DNA from 3 places in the Streptomyces sp. NPDC005281 genome. Region 2 is predicted to be linked to each of the others. Evidence: riboswitches for the same ligand, from Rfam matches in the RefSeq annotation. Region 2 holds a riboswitch; each other region holds the start of a gene.

Evidence for each region. Region 2 has a riboswitch for S-adenosylmethionine ahead of ABZV42_RS14670 (aminotransferase class V-fold PLP-dependent enzyme). Riboswitches for the same ligand answer to the same signal wherever they lie in the genome.
Region 1: linked by a shared signal. The riboswitch ahead of ABZV42_RS04270 (putative leader peptide) and the one ahead of ABZV42_RS14670 (aminotransferase class V-fold PLP-dependent enzyme) in region 2 are both predicted to bind S-adenosylmethionine.
Region 3: linked by a shared signal. The riboswitch ahead of thrC (threonine synthase) and the one ahead of ABZV42_RS14670 (aminotransferase class V-fold PLP-dependent enzyme) in region 2 are both predicted to bind S-adenosylmethionine.

What each region holds. Positions count from the first base shown of each region.
Region 1 is NZ_JBEXGX010000002.1:350,235-357,797, forward strand. It holds gene ABZV42_RS04245 (LLM class flavin-dependent oxidoreductase) at 1-1,079, opposite strand, end outside; gene ABZV42_RS04250 (ABC transporter substrate-binding protein) at 1,194-2,219, opposite strand; gene ABZV42_RS04255 (amino acid ABC transporter ATP-binding protein) at 2,314-3,099, opposite strand; gene ABZV42_RS04260 (amino acid ABC transporter permease) at 3,096-4,100, opposite strand; gene ABZV42_RS04265 (hypothetical protein) at 4,267-4,401, opposite strand; SAM riboswitch class IV at 4,556-4,701, shown strand; gene ABZV42_RS04270 (putative leader peptide) at 4,738-4,803, shown strand; gene ABZV42_RS04275 (cell envelope biogenesis protein OmpA) at 5,115-5,897, shown strand; gene ABZV42_RS04280 (MFS transporter) at 6,378-7,563, shown strand, end outside.
Region 2 is NZ_JBEXGX010000009.1:14,748-22,310, reverse strand. It holds gene ABZV42_RS14680 (cytochrome bc complex cytochrome b subunit) at 1-342, shown strand, start outside; gene trpD (anthranilate phosphoribosyltransferase) at 526-1,590, shown strand; SAM riboswitch class IV at 1,709-1,825, shown strand; gene ABZV42_RS14670 (aminotransferase class V-fold PLP-dependent enzyme) at 2,016-3,377, shown strand; gene ABZV42_RS14665 (Lrp/AsnC ligand binding domain-containing protein) at 3,417-3,698, opposite strand; gene ABZV42_RS14660 (rhomboid family intramembrane serine protease) at 3,741-4,496, opposite strand; gene ABZV42_RS14655 (hypothetical protein) at 4,650-4,889, shown strand; gene ABZV42_RS14650 (NYN domain-containing protein) at 4,925-6,274, shown strand; gene ABZV42_RS14645 (NlpC/P60 family protein) at 6,674-7,563, shown strand, end outside.
Region 3 is NZ_JBEXGX010000001.1:459,091-466,653, forward strand. It holds gene ABZV42_RS01960 (MoaD/ThiS family protein) at 143-418, opposite strand; gene thrC (threonine synthase) at 415-1,713, opposite strand; SAM riboswitch class I at 1,731-1,887, opposite strand; gene ABZV42_RS01970 (glucosyl-3-phosphoglycerate synthase) at 2,092-3,036, shown strand; gene ABZV42_RS01975 (trehalose-6-phosphate synthase) at 3,114-4,571, shown strand; gene otsB (trehalose-phosphatase) at 4,717-5,571, opposite strand; gene ABZV42_RS01985 (DUF3263 domain-containing protein) at 5,854-6,081, opposite strand; gene ABZV42_RS01990 (ROK family protein) at 6,244-7,239, shown strand; gene nagA (N-acetylglucosamine-6-phosphate deacetylase) at 7,247-7,563, shown strand, end outside.

The DNA of each region.
Region 1 (7,563 bases), on a different contig from region 2:
GGGAGGTCGTGCCCGACGACGGCGGGTCGCAGCCGGAAACCCGACAGCCCCGCCTCGCTCAGTTCCTGGAGCAGGTCGGCGAGTTGGGCGGGTGTTCCGGCGAAGATCCGGGCGTCGCTGCTGTACGGCCGCCCCGCGAGGGCGTCCAGTCGCTCGCGGCGGGCCTCGGCGGCCCCGGCGTCGTCGTCCAGGAAGACCACGAGGTCGCCGAAGACGTGCACGGTCTCCCCTGCCCGGCCGGCCGCGGTCTGCTCGGCGCGGATCTCCCGGACGATGGCACGGGCCTGGCCGGCGTCGTGCGGGGTGACATAGCCGACGTCGGCGGCGCGGGCCACCAGCCGGTACGGGACGGTGGCATGGGCCAGGGCGCTGACGATCGGCTGGCCCTGCGGCGGCCGGGGCGTGATCGAGGGACCCTTGACGCGGAAGTCCCTGCCCTCGAAGTCGATGTAGTGCAGCTTGTCGCGGTCGATGAAGCGGCCCGTGGTGACGTCGCGGATCTCCGCGTCGTCCTCCCAGCTGTCCCAGAGCCTGCGCACGACCTCGACATAGTCGGCGGCCTCGTCGAAGACGTCGGTCACCAACTTCTGCACGGCGGGTGTCTCGTAGTCCTCGAAGCGGAACGGCGGGAACGTGCGCCGCCCGAAGTGCGCGGCCTCGTTCTGGCGCGCGCTGATCTGCACACGCAGTCCCGCGCGGCCGGAACTCACATAGTCGAGGGTGGCGATCGCCTTGGATATGTGGAACGGCTCGGTGTGGGTGGCCACGACGGTCGGCACCACGCCGATGTGGCGCGTCAGCGGCGCGATCCGCGACGCGATGAGCACGGCGTCGAGACGGCCGCGGACCTGGTCGGTGCGCTCGTCGGGTCCGGTCGGCGAGGAGGACTGGAGGCCGAGCCCGTCCTCGATGGTCACGAAATCGAGCAGACCGCGCTCGGCCTCGGTGACCAGGCCGGTCCAGTAGGCGGCGGTCAGCAGGTCGCGGGGGCGGGCCACGGGCTCGCGCCAGGCGGCCGGATGCCAGCCCGCGCCGTCCAACGCGACGGCGAGGTGCAGGGAAGAGGGTGACGAGGACACGGGAGGTGCCTTCCTGATCGGCCGTACGAGGAGGTCCGGCGCCGGACGCGCCGCGGAACTCCGCCGCCCCGGGACTCCGCCGCCGCGCGACGGAGTCCCCGAGACGGCGATGGTTCAGGAGTTGTCGAGCGGGAGGCCGGGCGGGTTGACCTGGGAGGTCTCCACCGCCTCGTTCGAGAGGTTCCAGGCGGCCAGCCATTTGGCGTACTGGCCGTTCTTGATCAGGTAGTTGATGGCATCGGCGACCGGCTTCGCGAGCCCGCTGCCCTTCTTCGCGGTGGCCGCGATCAGCCCCTGGATCGTCGTGCCCGCGCCGGAGAACTGACCCGCGTTGCGCGTTGGGTTGGGCGACTTGGCGTTCTGGGTGACGTGGTACGCGACGGCGGGGTTCGGGCCGAAGGAGGCGTCGATCTTCCCGCTGTTCAGTGCCAGGGCCGTGGCGTTGTTGTCCTGGTAGTACTTGACGGTGAGCTTCTTGCCCTCCTTGGCCAGCTTCCCCTTCCACTCCAGGAGGATCTTCTCCTGGTTGGTGCCGGCGCCCACCGCGACGGTCCTGCCCGCCAGGTTCCGGTAGTCGCCGTCGAAGTTCCATGTGCTCTTCTTCAGAACCTCGAAGGCGAGGTTGTCCTTCCGGTACGAGGCGAACTCGTACTTTCTCTTGCGCTCCTCGGTGTCGGTGACGTTGGAGAAGGCGACGTCGACCTTGCCGCTGTCCACACCGACGAACAGGTTCTCCCAGGTCGAGTTCTTCACCACCGGCTTCAGCCCGAGGACCGCTGCGACCAGTTTGCCGAGGTCGGGTTCGCTGCCGGTGAGCGTCTTCTGGTCCTGTCCGACGAAGTTCAACGGCGGTGATCCGGCGGGCAGTGCGCCGATGCCCACCACCAACGTGCCTTTCGCTGCGACGGACTTGGGCAGCTCGGCACTGATCGACTTCACCTCGGACAACTTCAGCGTGGCCTCCTTGGCGGCCCCGTTGGAGAGCGCGCCCACGGTCACGGTTCCGGCCGCGTCGGCCTGCGTCCGAGTGGCGGCGTCGCTGTCTCCCCCGCACGCGGCGAGAGTGGCGGCGAGGGAGGCGACGGCGGCGGTGGCGGCGATGCCGCGGAGTGTCCTGCTGTTCGGGCTGAGGGTGCGCATGACTGTCCTTGTCGGGTGTGCGGTGTGAGATGTGGGGGAGCGGTCCCGGCGGGCCGCGGGTTTTCGGGGCGGGAGGGCCGGCCCGGGCTCGGGCTCAGAGCACCTTGCTCAGGAAGTCCCTGGTCCGTGCCTGTCGCGGGTGGTCCAACACCTCGGCGGGCGTGCCCTGTTCGACGACGCGGCCCTCGTCCATGAAGATCACGCGGTCGGCGATCTCGCGGGCGAAGGCGATCTCGTGGGTGACGATGACGAGGGTGGTGCCGCTGTGGGCCAGATCCTTGATGACGGCGAGGACTTCACCGACCAGTTCGGGATCGAGCGCGGACGTCGGCTCGTCGAAGAGGATGATTCCGGGCCGCAGAGCGAGGGCGCGGGCGATGGCGACGCGCTGTTGCTGGCCGCCCGACAACTGCCGTGGATAGGCGCCGGCCTTGTCCGAGAGCCCCACGCGGGCGAGCAGATCGCGCGCCAGCTGCCGGGCCTCGGGCCTGGAGAGCTTGCCGATCGCCACGGGAGCCGCGGCCACGTTGTCCAGCACGGTCAGATGCGGGAAGAGGTTGAAGTTCTGGAACACGAACCCGATGCGGCTGCGCTGGGCCAGGATGACCCGCTCGCTCAGCTCCTTCAGGCGCTCGCCCTGTCCGCGTACGCCGATGAGCTCGCCGTTCAGACGCACATGGCCGGACTCGGGCTTCTCCAGGTGGTTGATCACGCGAAGCAGGGTGGACTTGCCGGATCCGGACGGACCGACGACGACCGTCACCTCACCGGGCCGCACCGTCAACCGCACACCCCGCAGGACCTGTTGGGTGCCGTACCACTTGTGGACGTCGTGCACCTCCACGGCCGCGGGCCGTGGGCTCTTCGTCTCGCCGCTCATATCGCCGTCTCCCTGCGGACCCGCGCCCGTACGTCACGCAGACCGCCTCGCACCTTCTGCAACGGGGTCGGCGGCAGCGTGCGCAGCGCGCCCCGCGAGTAGTGCCGCTCGACGTAGAACTGGACGACGGACACGACGCTCGTGAGGATCAGGTACCAGGCGGTGGCGACGAGGAGCAGCGGCACGATGTCGCCGGGGTAGGTGCTGCCCATGCTCTGCACGGAGCCGAACAGGTCGAGCAGGGACACGTAGAAGACCAGCGAGGTGCCCTTGATCAGGCCGATCAGCTGGTTGACGTAGTTGGGGGTGATGGAGCGCAGCGCCTGCGGGAAGACGATCCTCGCGAACTGGTAGCGCTTCGGCAGTCCCAGGGCGGCGGCCGCCTCGTGCTGCCCCTGGTCGACGGAGAGAATTCCGCCGCGTACCACTTCGGAGGCGTAGGCCGCTTCGTTCAGGCTCAGCCCTACGACGGCGACGGCCATGTCGGTGGCCAGATGGGACTCGTCGAAGGTGAAGAAGGCCGGCCCGAAGGGAACGCCCACGCTCAGCGTCCGGTACAGCGCGCTGAAGTTGTAGAGGAACAGCAGCACCACGATCAGCGGCACCGACCGGAACAGCCAGGTGTAGACCCAGCTCACCGCGCGGAGCACCGGGCTCGGGGAGAGCCTGGCCAGAGCCAGCAGGACACCGCCCAGCAGGCCGAGCACCGCGCTGTAGAAGGCGACTTCGAGGGTGATGAGCAGGCCATCGAGAATGACCGGGCGAAAGAACCAGTAGGCGAAGCGGTCCCACTGGTAGAAGGGGTTGGTCACCAGGCCGTGGGTGACCTGTGCGACCAGGACGAGCACGACGGCCGTGACGATCCAGCGGCCGGGACGCCGGAGCGGAAGAACCCGCTGGGCCGACAGGGGTTCGGACGCGGCGGGGAAGTCGGTACGGGGGATGGCCTCGGCTGGGGGCGCTGATCCGAAGGACACAGCGCTGCCGGGAGGTTGGCTCATGGGGAGCTCCAGCGGATTCGGACAGCCCGGAAGCACGCGAGCGGCAGCGCCGTGCCGAACGGAGACGGCTCGGTACGAGGCGGTGCGCGGTTACACGCGAAACGGGTGCTGGACAGGGAACGGACGCACCGCGACAGCGGTGGTCGTCAGGGACTCGGAGGAACCGTCAGCCCTGACTGATGGGGTGACACGTACCCGTACACAGGGCGCTGTTGACGCGCAGCAGGTCCACGGAGCGGTCGGCGCAGAGCACATCGCGGCCGAGGCGCCGCCATGCGGCCGTCCCGTCAGCTGTGCGCATCGCCGTCACCATTTCTCTCCGGCCCGAAGGCATCCCTTGTGGGCCGCACGTTAGGGCTGCCCGGAAAAGAATGTCAATGCGCGTGACCACCAAGTGAGACCGCGCTACCGGCCTTCTTGACGGCGCGACAGAGCGCACCGAGACTGACATGGACGGTCACGATTGTCAGCGCCCACGGTGCGGGTCCGCCCCGCTCCAGTGGTCATCGGCCCCGGCCCGCTGACAGGCAACCCTTCCGCCGCGACGGGGTGCCCCGGGTGACGACCGGGTCCCGCCGGTGCGGCGGGGCAAGCGCGGTCTCGCTTCTCGCGAGCCCCGGAGTCGGGACCGGTGGGAATGCCAAGGAACGGCTTGACGAGGCGCCTGCACATCGATCTGTTGCGTGTCTCCAGCGCCTACTGATTCGCGACCGGTCCGCCAGGGCCTGTCGTTCGGATCATGTCGCGCGGCGCGGGTGTGACCCGCACTCCCCGAGGCTCTTCGAGCGCGGAGGACCCCAGCGACGGTGTGTCGTAGGTCGCCGACGTCCCCCGCCCCGCGGCCGCACGCACCACACCCCGCTCGGCCCGGCCGAGGGGGCGCCCTGCGTCAGGCCGACCTGATCCGAACGACAGTCCCTGGATCCGGACCGGCGCGACAAGCGCAGTCAATCCGCATCCGGCCGTCGGTGCCCACAAGGCGGCGGTGGCTTCCGTCTTCCTCCAGGGAGAGTCATGCCCGAGACAGCTTCGCGCAATTCCACCACTGCCAGCTCGCGCCCCTGTGAACAGATCTCGTTCCCCTCGGCCCTTCGGCTCAAGCCGGCGGCGACCCCGTCCGCGCTCCCCCACCGCGTCGACAGCCGCATCGGTGTGGGCCTGGCCGGCGGCTTCTACCCCGCTCCGCACCGCTACGAGCTCTACCTGTCACGGAGTTGTCCGCACTCGCTGCGGATCGCCATCACTCTCGGACTGCTCGGCCTGAAGGACTCGGTCGCCACCACCCTCCTGACGGACCCCGCCCGCACCCCCGACGCATTCGCGTCGCTGCGCCGCGCCTACGAGGCCACCGAGCATCACTTCGACGGGCCGCTCACGGCGCCCGCGCTGTGCGACCGCTGGAGCGGACGCATCGTCAGCAACCACACGCCCGACATCCTCCGCGATCTCGCCGGGCTGCTCTCCGGCCACACCACGACATGCCCGTCCACGCTCTGGCCTTCGTCCCTCACCGCCGACATCGAAGCCCTCCGCGATCTGCTGGACCGCGATGTCGTCCCGTCGGCCCGGCCCTCGGAACTCGCGGCGGCCCTGGACCTGCTCGACTGCCGACTCAGCGCGCGGCCCTACGTCCTGGGCGACTCCCTCACGGCGGCGGACGTCGACGTGTGGGTGGCCCTCACCGGTCTTGGCGGGCCGGAGGTCCTCCGCTCGCAACCCCGGCTCCTGGACTACGTACGCCGTCTCGGCGATCACCCCGCCTTTCGGCACGGGAGCGATGCGGCGTCGGACGCCTGACCCTCCCCTCGGAACTGGGGAGGCGGCCGGCCGGGGAGGCCGCCGGGCAGGTGGGCGGGCCCTCGCGCGGACGTCGTGCGCGGGACCGGCCCCGGCCACCGGCTCAGGTGGCCGGCCCCGGTTGTCTGCCCCGGTCCGCCCCGGTCCACCCCGGTGGCCTGTCCCGGTTGTCTGTCCCCAGTCCGCCTCCACCGCCGGGCGGAGCCGGCCGGCCAGAGCGCGGCAGGCCGCCTCCGCGTCGGCGACGTTCTGGCCGGCGCGCACCCGGCGCCCTCGATCGACCACGTCATCCACAGCCGTCCATGGCGTGACTCTGTCCCATCGCCGGGATCGACGCCCGCCCGTTCGGCCCGGAACACCTGCCGCGAGGGTCCACCCGGTCCGCCCCCGCCCACGTGCGGTCCCACGGTGTTCAGCGCACGCTATGAGCGTGGGAGGCCGACTCCCGCATCACACGTCCGGCGGCCAGAAGGAACGACGATGGCTGAAACCGGCCCCGCGAAACGGCCGTCGGCGGCGCAGCGACGAGTCCTCGCCCCGCTCGCCCTGGCCCAGTTCATCTGTAGTTTCGCCGGCTCCAACATGAACGTGATGATCAACGACATCAGCAACGATCTCGACACCACCGTTCAGGGCGTGCAGGTCGCGATCACGATCTTTCTGCTGGTGATGGCCGCGCTGATGATCCCCGGCGGGAAACTGACGGACCGCTACGGACGCAAGCGCTGCTTCCTCGCCGGTCTGACGGTGTACGGCGTCGGCGCCCTGCTGAGCGCCCTGTCCCCAGGACTGGGCGTCCTGATCGTCGGCAATTCGATCCTTGAAGGCATCGGAACGGCTCTGCTCATTCCGCCCGTCTACATCCTCACGACCCTCCTCTTCGAGGACATGACCTCCCGCGCGAGGGCCTTCGGGGTCATCATGGCGCTCGGCGGAATCGGCGCCGCGGCCGGTCCGCTCATCGGCGGGCTCATCACCTCGTGGATCAGCTGGCGGGCCGCCTTCGTGTTCCAGGCTCTCGTCGTCGCGGTCATCGTCGTGCTGAGCAGGCACATCGAGGACCCGCTGCCTGCGGACCCGGAACGCCCCTTCGACACGGTCGGCGCCGTCCTGTCGGCCGCGGGCCTCGTCCTCGTCGTCATGGGCATCCTGGCCGCCGACAACAACGTATGGCTGATGGCCGGACTGCTCGTCCTCGGTGGGCTGACACTGCTGTGGTTCTTCCGCCACGTGCGCGCCCTGGAGTCGGCGGGGAAGGAACCGCTGCTGTCCATCAGCCTGTTCCGCGACCGCACCTCCAACCTCGGGCTCATCACGCAGAACATCCAGTGGCTGCTGCTGATGGGGACCTCGTTCACCGTGGCCGCCTTCCTCCAGGTGGTACGCGGCTACGACGCCGTCGAGACCGGTGTCATCTTCACGGCCGCCACCCTGGGTCTGCTCGCGACCTCACTGGCCGCCCAGCGTCTCGCCGAGCGCCGCCCCCAGCGCTCCCTGATCATCGCGGGCTTCGTCGTCACGATCGCCGGCATCGTCGTGCTGATCGCGATGGTCGACAGCTTCTCCAGCGCCTGGGCCTTCGCTCCCGGACTGCTCCTGGTCGGACTGGGCCTGGGGGTGATGCTGACCCCGTCGGTCAACATCGTGCAGTCGAGCTTCCCCGAGG
Region 2 (7,563 bases):
ATCGCCACCAAGCGGATCTGCCTCGGCCTCCAGCGCCGGGACCGGGACAAGGTGCTGCACGGCCGCGAGTCGGGCATCATCAAGCGCCTGCCGCACGGTGAGTTCATCGAGGTGCACGAGCCGCTCAGCCAGGACGCGCTGCACACGCTCACCGCGCACGAGCAGTACAAGCCGGCCGAGATCGGCCCGACGGTCGACGAGAACGGTGTCGAGCGCAAGGTCTCGGGCGCGCAGAAGCTGCGCGCCAAGATGAGCGAGGGCTTCTACGGGGAGGAAGGCCAGATCCCCAAGCCCACCGTCGAGGAGTACAAGGAGATCGCGAGCGGCCACGGCCACCACTGATCCCCGGCAGTCCGCCACGGCAGGAGCCCCGTCCATGCACTGGACGGGGCTCTTCGCCGTCTCCGGGCTGGATAGGGTGGACTCACCCGGTGGTGCGGGGCGATCCACCCCGCGTCACCCGCGACCGCGTCACCCACGACCGGGTCACCCGCGACCGTGTGACCTACGAACCCAGGAGCGACCATGAGCGCTGTGAACCCCGCTGGAGGCGACACCGCGGCGGGCCGTTCCTGGCCCGCCGTACTGAACGGACTGCTCGAAGGCCGCGACCAGAGCGCGGACGACACGGCCTGGGCGATGGACCGCATCATGCGCGGCGAGGCGACCGACGCGCAGATCGCCGGGTTCGTGGTCGCCCTGCGGGCCAAGGGCGAGACCGTCCAGGAGATCGCCGGACTCGTCCGGGCGATGTACGAGCACGCCAATGTGATCGAAGTGCCCGGGCACACCGTCGACATCGTCGGAACGGGCGGCGACGGCGCGAAGACCGTCAACATCTCCACGATGTCCTCCATCGTGGTGGCCGGCACCGGCGCCAAGGTCGTCAAGCACGGCAACCGGGCGGCGTCCTCCGCGTCCGGGGCGTCGGACGTCCTGGAGAAGCTCGGCGTCAATCTCCAACTGCCGGTGAGCCGGGTCGCCGCGGTGGCCGAGGAGGCCGGGATCACCTTCTGCTTCGCGGTCAAGTTCCACCCGGCGCTGCGTCATGTGGCGGCGGCCCGCGGCCAGTTGGGCATCCGGACCACCTTCAACGTGCTCGGACCGCTGACCAACCCGGCGCGGGTGAAGGCCCAGGCGGTCGGCGTCGCCGATGCCCGGATGGCGCCGATCGTGGCGGGCGTGTTCGCGGAGCGCGGCAACTCCTCGCTGGTCTTCCGCGGTGACGACGGTCTCGACGAGCTGACCACCACGGCGGGCTCCCACGTCTGGGTGGTCCGCGACGGCGCGGTCACCGAGGAGCGCTTCGACCCGCGCGACGTCGGGCTCGACATCGTCCCCGTGGAGGCCCTGCGCGGCGCCGACGCCTCGTACAACGCGGAGGTCGCCCGGCGGGTGCTGGACGGCGAGACCGGGCCCGTACGGGACGCGGTCCTGCTGAACTCGGCCGCGGCGCTGGTGGCCCTGTCGCCGACCGGCGCGTCGCTCGCCGACCAGCTCCGCGCCGGCATGGAGAAGGCGGCCGAGGCGATCGACTCGGGTGCCGCGAGGCTGACCCTGGACCGCTGGGTGGCGGCCAGCAACGCCTGAACGGGCCACGGGTTCGGGAACCCGCCCCGCTGATCCGCCCCTGACACGGAGCGAGGCGCAGTCCGGATCCTGGACTGCGCCTTGCGCGTGGAAGATCCTCTGGCAAGATGCTGTATCAGGTCATGAGTGACAGCCATCAGGCCCCGGCCGGCTGTCCGGCAACCCTCCGTCCGTGGCGGGGTGCCCCGGGTGAGGACCAGGTCGTAGGCAGCGAGGCCTACGGCAAGCGCGGACCCCTCCCGCCCCCTCGGGCGGACGCAACCAGGGGTCCTGGTCGTACGAGGGAGCCTTCTGTGAGCAAGCGAATGCGATAGGGCGTAGAGCCCCGCCCCCGCACACCCTTTTTCACCCTTTCCCGCGCTGAGCCACGCCTTCGGGCGGCCGGCTCGCGCGGTGATCCCGCCTGCCTCTCACAGGAGCTCGCCATGTCTGTCTCCACCGTTGCCGCCGACCAGTCCCTTTGTGCCCCTCTGGCCGTTCTGGGCCGGGATGTCACCGTCCCGCTCGTCACCGGCGGCGAGGTGACCTACGCGGCTCTCGACTACGCGGCCAGCGCGCCCGCCCTCCAGCGGGTGTGGGACGACGTCGCCGCGTACGCGCCGTACTACGGCAGCGTCCACCGGGGCGCCGGCTACCTCTCGCAGCTCTCCACCGACCTCTTCGAGAACGCCCGCAGGACCGTCGAGGAGTTCCTCGACTGCCGCGCCGGCGACCAGGTCGTCTTCACCCGCTCCACCACCGACTCGCTCAACCTGCTCGCCGCCGCGCTCCCCGCCGACTGCCAGGTCTTCGTCTTCGAGACCGAGCACCACGCCTCGCTGCTGCCCTGGCGCGACGCCCGCGTCACCTACCTGAACGCCCCGCGCACCCCGGGCGAGGCCGTCGACACCCTGGAGCGAGCCCTCGCCGGCCGCGACCCCCACGGACCGGCCCTGGTCTGCGTCACCGGCGCCTCGAACGTCACCGGCGAACTGTGGCCGGTGCGGGAGCTGGCCGCCGCCGCGCACGCGTACGGCGCCCGTATCGTCCTCGACGCCGCGCAGCTCGCCCCGCACCACCCGGTGTCGGTCCAGGACCTCGACGTCGACTGGGTCGCCTTCTCCGGGCACAAGCTGTACGCGCCCTTCGGTTCCGGTGTCCTCGCGGGCCGCTCCGACTGGCTGCGCGAGGCCGACCCGTACCTCGCGGGCGGCGGCGCCAGCCGCAAGGTGACCCGGCGCGCGGACGGCGGCGTGGACGTGGAGTGGCACGACAGCGCCGCCCGGCACGAGGCCGGCTCGCCGAACGTCATCGGCGCCTACTCGATCGCCTCGGCCTGCAAGGCCCTCACCGAGGAGGGCTTCGACAACCTTCTCGCCCGCGAGCAGCGTCTGATCCGCACGGTCCGTGAGGGTCTCGCCGAGGTCCCCGAGGTCCGGGTCCTGTCCCTCTTCGGCGACGACGCCCCGCGGGTCGGCGTCATCTCCTTCGTCGTCGAGGGCTGGAACAGCTCGCACTTCGCGGCGGCGCTCTCCGCCGAGTACGGCATCGGCGTCCGCGACGGCCTCTTCTGCGCCCACCCGCTCGTCCGCACGCTGCTCGGCAGCGCGCCGGAGACCCAGGGGGAGTGCGGAGCCCCCGAGGCTGCCCCCGGCGAGAAGTCCCTCAACGCGATCCGCGTCAGCTTCGGGGCCGGCACCCCCGACGAGCACGTCGAGCGGTTCGTCCGCGCGGTGCGCGAGCTCGTCAGGGACGGCGCGCGCTGGCAGTACCGCACCGAGGGCGGCCGTTGCGTCCCCGCGTTCTGACGCCGAGAACGGTTCCGCCCGGAGGCGGTGCCGCGTCGGTCAGGAGTCGAGACCGATCGCGAACGCCGCCTCCAGGTCGTGCTGGGAGTACGTACGGAACGCCACGTGCGTGTCCGTCGCCTCGACGCCCGGGATCTTGCTGATCTTGCCGGGGATGACGTCCGCGAGATCGTCGTGGGCCTTGACCCGGACCATCGCGATCAGGTCGTAGGTGCCGGTGACGGAGAAGACCTCGCTGACGCTCTCCAGTGACGCGATCGACTCGGCGATCTCGGGGATCCGGTCCACGCTGGTCTTGATGAGGACGATCGCGGTGATCACGGCTGGTTCTCTCCCTAGGGGGCCGCTGCTGGGGATCTCACCCTACTCGCGGTCCACCCGGCCCGGCCGCTCCACCGGGGGCCCCGGCAGCACCCCGCGGAGGGGCACGATCGCCGGGCGGCCGCGGAACCGCGCCCAGGCGTAGGCGAAACCCAGGGAGAAGCCGATCAGGTGGGCCAGGTAGGCGACCCCGGGGCCCGAGGAGCTGCGGCCCGCCGCCAGCCATTGCAGCGTGAACCAGAACGGCAGCACCACCCAGGCCGGGAACCGCAGCGGCAGGAAGAACAGGAACGGGAAGAGACTGGTCACCCGGGCCCTGGGGAACAGGTAGAGGAACGCGCCGAGCACCGCGGAGATCGCCCCGGAGGCCCCGACCAGGGACTGCTGCGAGCTCGCGTTGGCGGCCGCGTAGCCGAGGAGGGCCAGATACCCGCAGCCCAGGTAGAAGAGGGCGAACTCCACGTGCCCCATGCGTTCCTCGGTCATCAGCCCGAAGACGTAGAAGAACAGCATGTTGCCCAGGAGGTGGAGCCAGCTGCCGTGGATGAACAGGGCGGTCGCGGGAGTGAGCGCCTCGCCCGGCGCCCCGCCGAACAGGCCGGCCGGCACCACGCCCCAGCGGCGGAAGTACGCCCGCTGCGCGACCAGCAGCCCGTCCCCGGTGCCGTACGCGGGATCCAGACCCGAGGCGGGACCGATCACGAAGATCAGGCAGCACAGGACGATCAGTCCGTACGTCACCGGCGCCGACCGGCCCCGCAGCGCCCTGCCGACCGTCGCACTCCAATTGCCGATCATGGTCCAGAGCATGACGCAACCGGACCCATGCACACAGACCGCCTCGCCGCCATGGACAGCCGAGCGTCGAGTACCCGCCAGGCCGTAGGGTTACGAGCCAAAGCACCGGGAAATCCGGGGCCGGACGGACACTAGAAGGAATGCGGCTGCCCTATGACGGTTCCCCTGCCCGACGCCAAGACCCGCTGGCGCTGCGCCCTCTGCGGCAACCTCACGCGTTTCGACGTGACCCGCTCGTCGAAGGTCGTCGAGTATGTGCACCTGGACCTGGCCGGAGAGCCCAAGGTCGAGGAGCGCGAGGTGGTCAGTGAGACCATCGAGTCGGTGCGGTGCCGTTGGTGCAACGCGGTGGATCAGGTCGAACTCGTGGACAGGCCGGGCGCCGGCTCCTGACGGAGCGGGCCCCGCACGGATATTGGGGTGAACGGATGGTGGAGACCACAGGCGGGGAGCCGGACGACGGCACCGCCGAGGTGCTCGACCGTCCGCTGCCCGACGGCGTGCGTCGACGCGTCGTACAGATCGTCTCGGACGGCTTCGGCGGCCTGACGGTGTCCGAACTGCCCGCACAACTGCGGCAGTACGCCCGATTCGCCCCGAATCGCCGCGCCAAGTTCGCCGGCAACGCCATGGCGACGGCGCTGGAGACGGACCCGCTGTTCAGACAGCGCATCGCCGAGAAGCTCAGAGAGACCCAGCCCGAGCTCGTCGGCGCTCTCGACTCGGGCGCGCCGCCCCCGGCCGCGGACCCGCTGGACGTGGCGGCCGCGGCCTATGTCGTGCGTCCCCCCGGCTGGGTGAAGCTCGTGACCGCCGCCGGCGAGGAGGCCCTGCGGGCGGACGCCGAGCGCGCCGACGAGGAGAGCCGCGTCGAGCTGGACCGGCTGCGCGCGGAACTCGCGGAGGCCCGCGGGCAGACGCGGGCCGAGACCGAACGGCTGCGCACGGAGCTGGAATCGGCCCGGAAGGAAGCGGAATCGCTTCACCGCAAGCTGCGCGGGGCTCTCAGCGACGTCAAGCGCGGCGAGGCGGCGCTGCGCAAGCTCCAGGCCGAGACGGACGGGACGAGGGCGGAGAGCCAGGCCCAGGTGTCCGCGGCCGAGAGCGAGACGCGGCGGCTCAAGGCGCGTCTCGCGGAGGCCGAGGCCGCCCTGGAGGCCACCCGCAAGGCGGCCCGCGAGGGGCGCAGCGTCGAGGACATGCGGGTGCGACTGCTGCTGGACACGGTGCTGGAAGCGGCCCAGGGGCTGCGCCGGGAACTGGCGTTGCCCCCCGTCTCCGTGCGGCCCGCGGAGACGGTGGAAGCGGTCGAACCGGGACGAATGACCCCGAAGGACATCGCCACCCGCGCGCTGTCCGAGAACGACCCCGCGATCCTGGACCAGTTGCTCGCGCTGCCCCAGGCGCATCTGGTCGTCGACGGCTACAACGTCACCAAGACCGGCTATCCCCAGATGCCTCTGGAGAAGCAGCGGCTGCGGCTGCTGGGGCAGCTCTCGCAACTGGCCGCGCAGACCGGCGCCGAGGTCACCTGTGTCTTCGACGGGGCCGAACTGGCCGCGCCGGTGCTCCTCGCGCCCCCGCGCGGGGTGCGGGTGCTGTTCTCCAAGCCCGGAGTCACGGCGGACGAGCTGATCCGTCAGCTGGTGCGCGCCGAGCCGCCCGGCCGGCCGGTCATCGTCGTGTCGACCGACCGTGAGGTGGCCGACGGGATCGCCAAGGCGGGCGCCCGGCCGGTGGCGTCCGTGGTGCTCCTCAAGCGCTTCTCGCGCGGCTGAGCGACGCCTCTTCCCTCGCGTCCGGATTGCGCCTTTCCTTCACGTTCGAGAGCCCCATCTCGCCCTCCAGGCCCCGGTCTTCACGTGCCCGGCGATCCGCGGCCTAAGTCGCATGAGCCGCGTACGCACCATGCGCAACCTGTGGGCGCTGATGACCGAATTGGTCGGACCTTCACACGACGTAGTGTCAAGCGGACATCACTGCAGGTGAGTTGATGGCAAAGAATGCGCTCGGTGACAAAGAATTTTCAGGTTTGGATTTGAACTGATCACAAGTAGGTCACTAGGGTCGTGGCTCGAACCTCCAACTAGGGTGATCACTCATGAGGAGTGACGGTGGAGGGGCACCGCCCGTCGGCGTTTTCGGCAGGCGGCTGGAGGAAGAAGGAGCTCGCCTTCGTGGCGTCCCACCGTCGACCCAAGCAGCCGAGCCGCACCCGTGTGACCGTGCTCACCACCGCCGCAGCTGCTGCCGTTGTGCTCAGCGCCAACGCCGCCAACGCGGCCCCGTCCGAGAAGCCCAACAAGGACGAGGTCAAGACCAAGGTCGACAAGCTCTATCAGGAGGCCGAGCAGGCCACCGAGAAGCTCGACGGCGCCAAGGAGAAGCAGCAGAAGCTGCAGAAGCAGATCAGCGCTCTCCAGGACAACGTCGCCCGCGGTCAGCAGGAGCTCAACGACCTGCGTGACGGTCTCGGTTCGATGGCCAGTGCCCAGTACCGCACCGGCGGCATCGACCCCTCCGTGGCCCTCTTCCTCTCCTCGAACCCGGACGACTTCCTGGACAAGGCCTCGGCCATGGACCAGCTGAGCGCCCAGCAGGTCGGGTCGCTCAAGAAGGTCCAGGAGAAGCAGCGTTCGCTCGCCCAGCAGCGTGCCGAGGCCTCCGCGAAGCTCAAGGACCTCGCCGACACCCGGGCCGAGCTCGCCAAGAAGAAGAAGGAAGTCCAGAGCAAGCTGGGCTCCGCGCAGAAGCTCCTGAACTCGCTGACGGCGCAGGAGAAGGCGGCGCTGGCGTCCCAGGAGCAGGAGCGGGCGACCCGCGCCAGCGAGCGCGTCGACCTCGGCACCACCAAGGCCGCCTCGGGCCGTGCCGGCGCCGCGTTCGCCGCCGCCCAGAGCGTGATCGGCTCGCCGTACGTCTACGGCGCCTCCGGCCCCAGCTCGTTCGACTGCTCGGGCCTCACCTCCTGGGCGTACGCCCAGGCCGGCGTGACCATACCCCGCACCTCGGAGGCCCAGGCCAACGCGGGCACCCGCATCTACTCGCAGAGCGATCTCCAGGTCGG
Region 3 (7,563 bases), on a different contig from region 2:
GCCCGGCATGAAACCAACATCAAAAGCGGAGTGGCTTCCCCAACTCTAGCGCGTTCAACCCTACAGAATTGCCCCCTCCGCTTGTCTTACGGAGGGGGCAATTATGTGAACGCAATGTGTTCGGCATTACCGAGGGTAACGATCAGCCTCCGGCGACGGCCGGAATGATCGAGACGCCCACACCGTCCGGGGTCGCCGTCTCCAGACCCTGCTCGAAGCGCACGTCGTCGTCGTTGACGTACACGTTCACGAAGCGGCGCAGCTTGCCCTGGTCGTCCAGAACGCGCGCGGCGATGCCCGTGTGGTTCTTCTCCAGGTCGCCGATGACCTCGGCGAGGGTCGCGCCCTCGGCCGTCACCTCGGCGGCGCCACCGGTGTAGGTGCGCAGGATGGTGGGGATGCGGACGTTGACGCTCATGATGCGAGGCCAGCCTCTCGGAAGGAGTCGAGGTTCGGGCGGATGGTCGCGGTCAGCCCGGTGTCGGAGGCCACCGCGTCCAGGGTCTTGAGGCCGTCGCCGGTGTTCAGAACGACCGTGGTGAGGGCCGGGTCCAGGAGACCGTTCTCGATCAGCTTGCGGGTGACGCCGACGGTCACCCCGCCGGCGGTCTCCGCGAAGATGCCCTCGGTGCGCGCGAGCAGCTTGATCGCGTCGACGATCTGCTCGTCGTTCACGTCCTCCACCGCGCCTCCGGTGCGGCGCGCGATGTCCAGCACGTACGGCCCGTCCGCCGGGTTGCCGATGGCGAGCGACTTGGCGATGGTGTCCGGCTTCTGCGGCCGTACGACGTCGTGGCCCGCCTTGTAGGCGACGGAGACCGGGGAGCAGCCCTCGGCCTGGGCGCCGAAGATCTTGTACGGCCTGTCCTCGACGAGTCCGAGCTTGATCAGCTCCTGGAGGCCCTTGTCGATCTTCGTGAGCTGGGAGCCGGAGGCGATCGGCACGACCAGCTGGTCGGGGAGCTTCCAGCCGAGCTGCTCGCAGATCTCGTACGCCAGGGTCTTGGAACCCTCGGCGTAGTAGGGCCGCAGGTTGACGTTGACGAATCCCCAGCCCTCGCCGGCCGGGTCGCCGATCAGCTCGGAGCAGAAACGGTTCACGTCGTCGTAGTTGCCCTCGATGCCGACGAGTTCGCCGCCGTAGACCGCGGCCATGACGACCTTGCCCTGCTCCAGGTCGTGCGGGATGAACACGCAGGAACGGAAGCCGGCGCGGGCCGCAGCGGCGCCGACGGCTCCGGCGAGGTTGCCGGTGGAGGAGCAGGAGAGGGTGGTGAAGCCGAAGGCGCGGGCGGCCTCGATGGCCTGGGCGACGACGCGGTCCTTGAAGGAGTGCGTCGGGTTGCCGGAGTCGTCCTTGACGAACAGCTTTCCGGCGTCGACCCCGAGCTCACGGGCCAGGTTGTCGGCCTGGACGAGCTTGGTCCAGCCCGGGTTGATGTTCGGCTTGTCCGCCACGTCCGCGGGGACGGGCAGGAGCGGCGCGTAGCGCCAGATGTTCGCGGGTCCCGCTTCGATCTGCTTGCGGAGCTCTTCGGTGTCGTAGGCCGAGAAGTCGTAGGCGATCTCCAGCGGGCCGAAACACTCCTCGCAGGCGAAGACCGGGCCGAGCGGGACGCGGTGTCCGCACTCGCGGCAGGAAAGCGCCGCGGCCGGGCCGAGATCGACCGTTTCGGCGGAGTTCGTGGTGCTTGCAACTGTCTGCGCAGCCATGGAGGCGAGGCCCTTTCTCCTCATCTTCCTCACAGCGCACTTCGCCGTGAGACGGATTTGGCACCTTCCCGAGCCGGGAGCCTCGCGACGCGATCGACATCGATCGGTACGAGACCGGCTGGAGGGTTGCCGGGGCTTCATCGGGCCGTATCCCTCTGCCCCTCTGGATGAGCGGTATTTGATTGTTGAACTGTTGAACGCGATACACGCCCATGATCCAGGACATGCGATGGTCATGCGCGTTGTTCAAGACTGTAACCGAAGGCCAGGACAGTTGAGATAGTCGTCCGAACCGCGAGACGAGCCGATCGATCTGCCGCTGGCCGCAGCGGGCACGCCGATGAGAGCGTGTGATCAGACAGTGAGGAGCCGCAGACGGTGCTGAGAGAAGTCGAAAGCTGGCTGAGCACACGCTCCTGGTCCGTGACCGACCGACCGCTGCACAGGCTCATGGCGGCCAAACGCGTCAGCGGGTCGACGGTGAGTGTCGTGCTGCCCGCGCTCAACGAGGAGGAGACGGTCGGCGAGATCGTCGCGATCATCCGCCACGACCTGATGCAGCAGGTGCCGCTCGTCGACGAGATCGTCGTCGTCGACTCGGGCTCCACGGACCGCACCTCCGCGGTCGCCGCCGCCGCGGGCGCGCGGGTCGTGCACCGCGACGACATCCTGCCGCGGATTCCGGCCGTGCCCGGCAAGGGCGAGGTGCTGTGGCGGTCGCTGCTCGTGACGAGCGGGGACATCGTCTGTTTCATCGACGCGGACCTCAAGGAGTTCTCGTCCGACTTCGTCTCCGGCATCGTGGGCCCGCTGCTCACCGATCCCGGCGTGGACCTGGTCAAGGCGATGTACGACCGCCCGCTGGCCGGCACCGGCGGGCAGGGCGGCCGGGTCACCGAGCTGATGGCCCGCCCCCTGCTGAACATGCACTGGCCCCAGCTCGCGGGCTTCGTCCAGCCGCTCGGCGGCGAGTACGCGGCCCGCCGCTCCCTGCTCGAACAGCTCCCCTTCCCCGTCGGCTACGGCGTGGAACTCGGCATGCTCGTCGACTCCCTGCACCTGGTGGGTCTCGACGCCCTCGCCCAGGTCGACGTCGGGGTGCGCAAGCACCGCCACCAGGACGGACAAGCGCTGGGCCGGATGGCCGCGGCGATCTACCGCACCGCCCAGCTCCGGCTGGCCCGCGGCCACCTGATCCGGCCCTCCCTCACCCAGTTCGAGCGCGGCCGGGACGGTTTCCGGCCGCGCACGTACTCCGTGGACACCGAGGAAAGGCCGCCGATGACCGAAATCTCCGAGTACCAGCGGCGCAAGGCCGCCTAGACCGGCCCGGACGGCCGCGATCGCATACGGCCGAAGGGCGCGTTTGAGCGTTTCGACACGGGGCTAGGTTTCGAGGCATGGCTTCAACGCATGGTGCCCACCGGATTCTGGTCGCGTCCAACCGCGGCCCGGTCACGTACGAGGTACGAGAGGACGACTCGCTGCACGCCAGGCGCGGCGGCGGCGGACTCGTCTCGGGACTCTCGGCGATCGGGCCGGAAGCGGGCGCCCTCTGGGTGTGCTCCGCTCTCGGCGACGGCGACCGCGAGGCCGTCAGGCGCGGAGTCGGCGAGGACGGCGTTCGCATGCTCGCCATCGACGGCGAGGTGCACGCCGACGCCTACAACGGCATCGCCAACTCCGTGCTGTGGTTCGTCCACCACATGCTCTACCAGACCCCGCTGGAGCCGGTCTTCGACGCGGAGTTCCGGAGCCGGTGGGAGTCGTACCGGACCTACAACCGCGCCTTCGCCGAGGCGCTGGCCGAGGAGGCTGCCGAGGGCGCGGCGGTGCTGGTCCAGGACTACCACCTGTGCCTGGTGCCCGGGATGCTCCGCGAACTGCGCCCCGACCTGCGCATCGGCCACTTCTCCCACACCCCGTGGGCACCCGAGGACTACTTCCGGATGCTCCCCGACGACATCAGCGCGGAGCTGATGGCGGGCATGCTCGGCGCCGACCGGGTGGCCTTCCTGACCTGGCGGTGGGCCACGGCGTTCCTGCGCTGCGCGGAGACGGCCGCCCCCGGGCGCCGTACCGGGTCCTGGTCATCGGGGGCGCCCCGGGCGGTCGTGCACCTGGACGGCGCAGGGGCGCCCCTGCGGGAGACCCTCATCGGGGTGCACGGCCTCGGCGCGGACGCCGAGTTCCTGCGCGAACGCTCGCACCGGGCGGACGTCGAGGAACGGATGGCCGCGCTGCGCGAGGAGATCGGCGCGGACCGCAAGGCGATCGTGCGCGTCGACCGGACCGAGCTGTCCAAGAACATCGTGCGGGGGCTGCTGGCGTACCGGCAGCTGCTCGACGACCACCCCGAGTGGCGCGAGCGGGTCGTCCATGTGGCCTTCGCCTATCCGTCGCGGCAGGACCTCGCGGTCTACCGGGACTACACGGCCGAGGTGCAGCGGCTCGCCGACGAGATCAACTCCGGTTACGGAACGCCCGGCTGGACCCCGGTGGTGCTGCATGTGAAGGACGACTTCGCGCGCTCGCTCGCCGCGTACCGGCTGGCCGACGTCGCCCTCGTCAACCCCATCAGGGACGGCATGAACCTCGTCGCCAAGGAGGTCCCGGTCGTCTCCGACGAGGGCTGCGTGCTGGTCCTGTCGCGGGAGGCCGGGGCCTACGAGGAACTGGGCGAGGACGCGATCACGGTGAACCCGTACGACATCACCGGTACGGCGCGGGCGCTGCACGAGGCGCTCGGCATGCAGCCCGGCGAACGGGCGGAGCGCACCAAGCGGCTGGCCGCCGCGGCCACCGCGCTGCCGCCCGCCCAGTGGTTCCTGGACCAGCTGCACGAGCTGGAGGGCTGAGCGAGATCCCAGCCTGAAATCAGCCCCTCCGGCGTTTGAGGAGCGGGGTCCGGGGCGGAGCCCCGGGTACGGGACGGGTAGGGGCGGAGGGGGCGAAAAAGGCCTGCCCCCCGCCCCGGCCCGCCCGGGGCGACAGGCGACCGGGTCAGCCGAGGGCGGCCGCGAGAGCGGCAAGGAGGCGGACGACCCCGGCCGGCCCGTCGACCACCAGGTCGGCGCGTTCGGCGAGTTCGGCGACCTCGGAGCTGCCGCTGCACACCAGGAGCCCGGGGATCCCCTCGGAGCGGAGCTTGTCGACGGCGGCGAAGGCGGGCAGGTCGCCCAGGTCGTCGCCCGCGTACAGGACGGCCTCGGCGCCGATCTCCCGTACGTACTCCATGAGGGCGACGCCCTTGTCCATGCCCGGCGGGCGCAGCTCAAGGACCATGCGGCCCGGCTCGACGATCAGACCGTGCCTGGCGGCGAGTTCGCCGAGCGGCTCCCGCAGCGCCTCGAACGCGGCCTGGGGGTCGCCGGCGCGCCGCGTGTGCACGGCGACCGCGCGGCCCTTCTCCTCGATCCAGGTGCCCTGCCAGGCCCCGATCCCGTCGAGGAACCCGGGCAGTTCGGCGCGGACGGAGGCCACCCCGGGGTGCGGAGCGGGGGCGGTGACCGTGCCGCTCACCGCGTCCCAGCGCTCTGCGCCGTAGTGGCCTAGGACGACCAAGTGCTCAAGACCGGCGACGCCCGCGAAGCCGCCGTGGCGCACGGCCACTCCGGCCGGGCGGCCGGTGACCACGGCGACGGAGGCGACCTTGGGGGCGAGCACGGCCAGGACGGGGACCGCGTCGGGGTGCGCGCGGGCCCGGTCGGGGTCGGGGACGATGGGGGCGAGGGTTCCGTCGAAATCGAGTGCGACGACCGTCCGGGCCGGGCGCGTGAGGATCGCCTCCAGAGCGTCGCGTCCGGCGGGGGTCACCGGGGCCGGCAAGGAGTCCTTGGATTCGGGGTGGCTGCCCATGGGGTGACCCTATCCGGGCGGGGGCGGGCGCACCCGCGACTCGTGGCCGAAGCGGGGACCCGCGACCCGGATTGCCTCGATCCCGCCGGGGGTCCCACTGCTCTCCATCGCCATCCGGTCTCACGGTTCGGTCCCGTCGCCGAACTCGACTGATCCGGCCGCGTGTCGCCCCGGGCGGGTAGGGGTGGGGCAGGCCTTTCTCGCCCCCTCCGCCCCTACCCGTCCCGTACCTGGGGCTCCGCCCCGGACCCCGCTCCTCAAACGCCGGAGGGGCTGAACTTTTCACCGTTCGTCGCGGCGGCTCTCCCGTACCCGGCGCAGCCTGTTCACCGTGACGGGGTCGTGCGCGAGGGCGCGCGGGTCGTTCAGCAGCGCGTTGAGCAGCTGGTAGTAGCGGACCGGGGCCAGGCCCAGCTGTTCGCGTATGGCGCGCTCCTTGGCGCCGGGACCGGGGAAGCCGCGGCGCTCCAGGGCGAGAATGCTCCGTTCGCGCGCGGGCAGCTCTTCCATGGACAGCACGGTAGTCCCCGGCACCGACAGGCGCCGGGGCCGGGGGCCGGGGCCGCCGCACCGGGGGGCATCGGTCTCGGAATGCGATACAAGGCGGACACAAGGCCCCCTATCCAGCGAGTGGACTAGACCTTTCAAGGGGTAAAGGCGACACTGTCCCCCGTGAGACACGTCATCGCCCTCGATGTGGGCGGCACCGGGATGAAGGCCGCCCTCGTCGGGGTGGACAACGAGCCCTCCCCCGACCGCCCCGGCGCGCCGGGGCCGCAGGCTCCCGGGCACCTCGCGCTGCTGCACCAGGCCCGCCGGGCGACCGGCCGTGAGCGCGGGCCCGACGCCGTCGTCGAGGACATCCTCGCCTTCGCCGCCGAACTGCGCGCCTACGGCGAGGAGCGCTTCGGCGAGAGCGCCGTGGCCGCCGGCGTCGCCGTCCCCGGCATCGTCGACGCCCGGGGCGGCATCGCGGTCTACGCCGCCAACCTCGGCTGGCGCGACGTACCGCTGCGCGCGCTGCTCGGCGAGCGGCTCGGCGGCATACCCGTCGCGCTCGGGCACGACGTGCGCACCGGCGGGCTCGCCGAGGGCCGGATCGGCGCCGGACAGGGAGCGGACCGCTTCCTCTTCGTCCCGCTGGGCACCGGCATAGCGGGCGCCATCGGCATCGACGGCTCCGTCGAGGAGGGCGCGCACGGCTTCGCCGGGGAGATCGGCCACATCGTCGTACGGCCCGGCGGGTCCCCGTGCCCCTGCGGGCAGCACGGCTGCCTGGAGAGGTACGCCTCCGGGGCGGCCGTCAGCCAGGCCTGGGCCGAGGCGTCCGGCGACCCCGAGGCGGACGCGGCGGACTGCGCCAAGGCCGTCGAGTCGGGCGACCCGAGGGCGCGGGCCGTGTGGCAGGAGGCCGTCGACGCGCTCGCCGACGGCCTGGTCACCGCGCTCACCCTCCTGGACCCGCGCACCCTGATCATCGGTGGCGGGCTCGCCGAGGCCGGGGAAACCTTGTTCACACCCCTGCGGACCGCGGTCGAACGTCGTGTCACCTTCCAGAAGCTGCCGTCCATCGTCCCCGCAGCCCTCGGGGACACCGCCGGATGCCTCGGTGCCGGGCTCCTCGCCCGGGACCTCCTGAACCCCACTTCTACGACTCCGCGGAGGTAACCACCCGATGGCCCCTAGCAAGGTTCTCGCCGGCGCCCGGGTGGTACTGCCCACCGGGATCGTGCACGACGGCCGTGTGATCATCGACGGTCGGCGGATCGCCGGCGCGGGCGCCCCCGGGACGCGGCAGGCCGGAGCCGCCGGGGCGGTCCCCGCGGACACGCCCGTGACCGACCTGTCCGGCCACTGGGTGGTCCCCGGCTTCGTCGACATCCACAACCACGGCGGCGGCGGCGCGTCGTTCACCTCGGGAACGGCCGAGGACGTCCTGCGGGGCATCCACACCCACCGGCTGCACGGCACCACGACCCTCGTCGCCTCGAC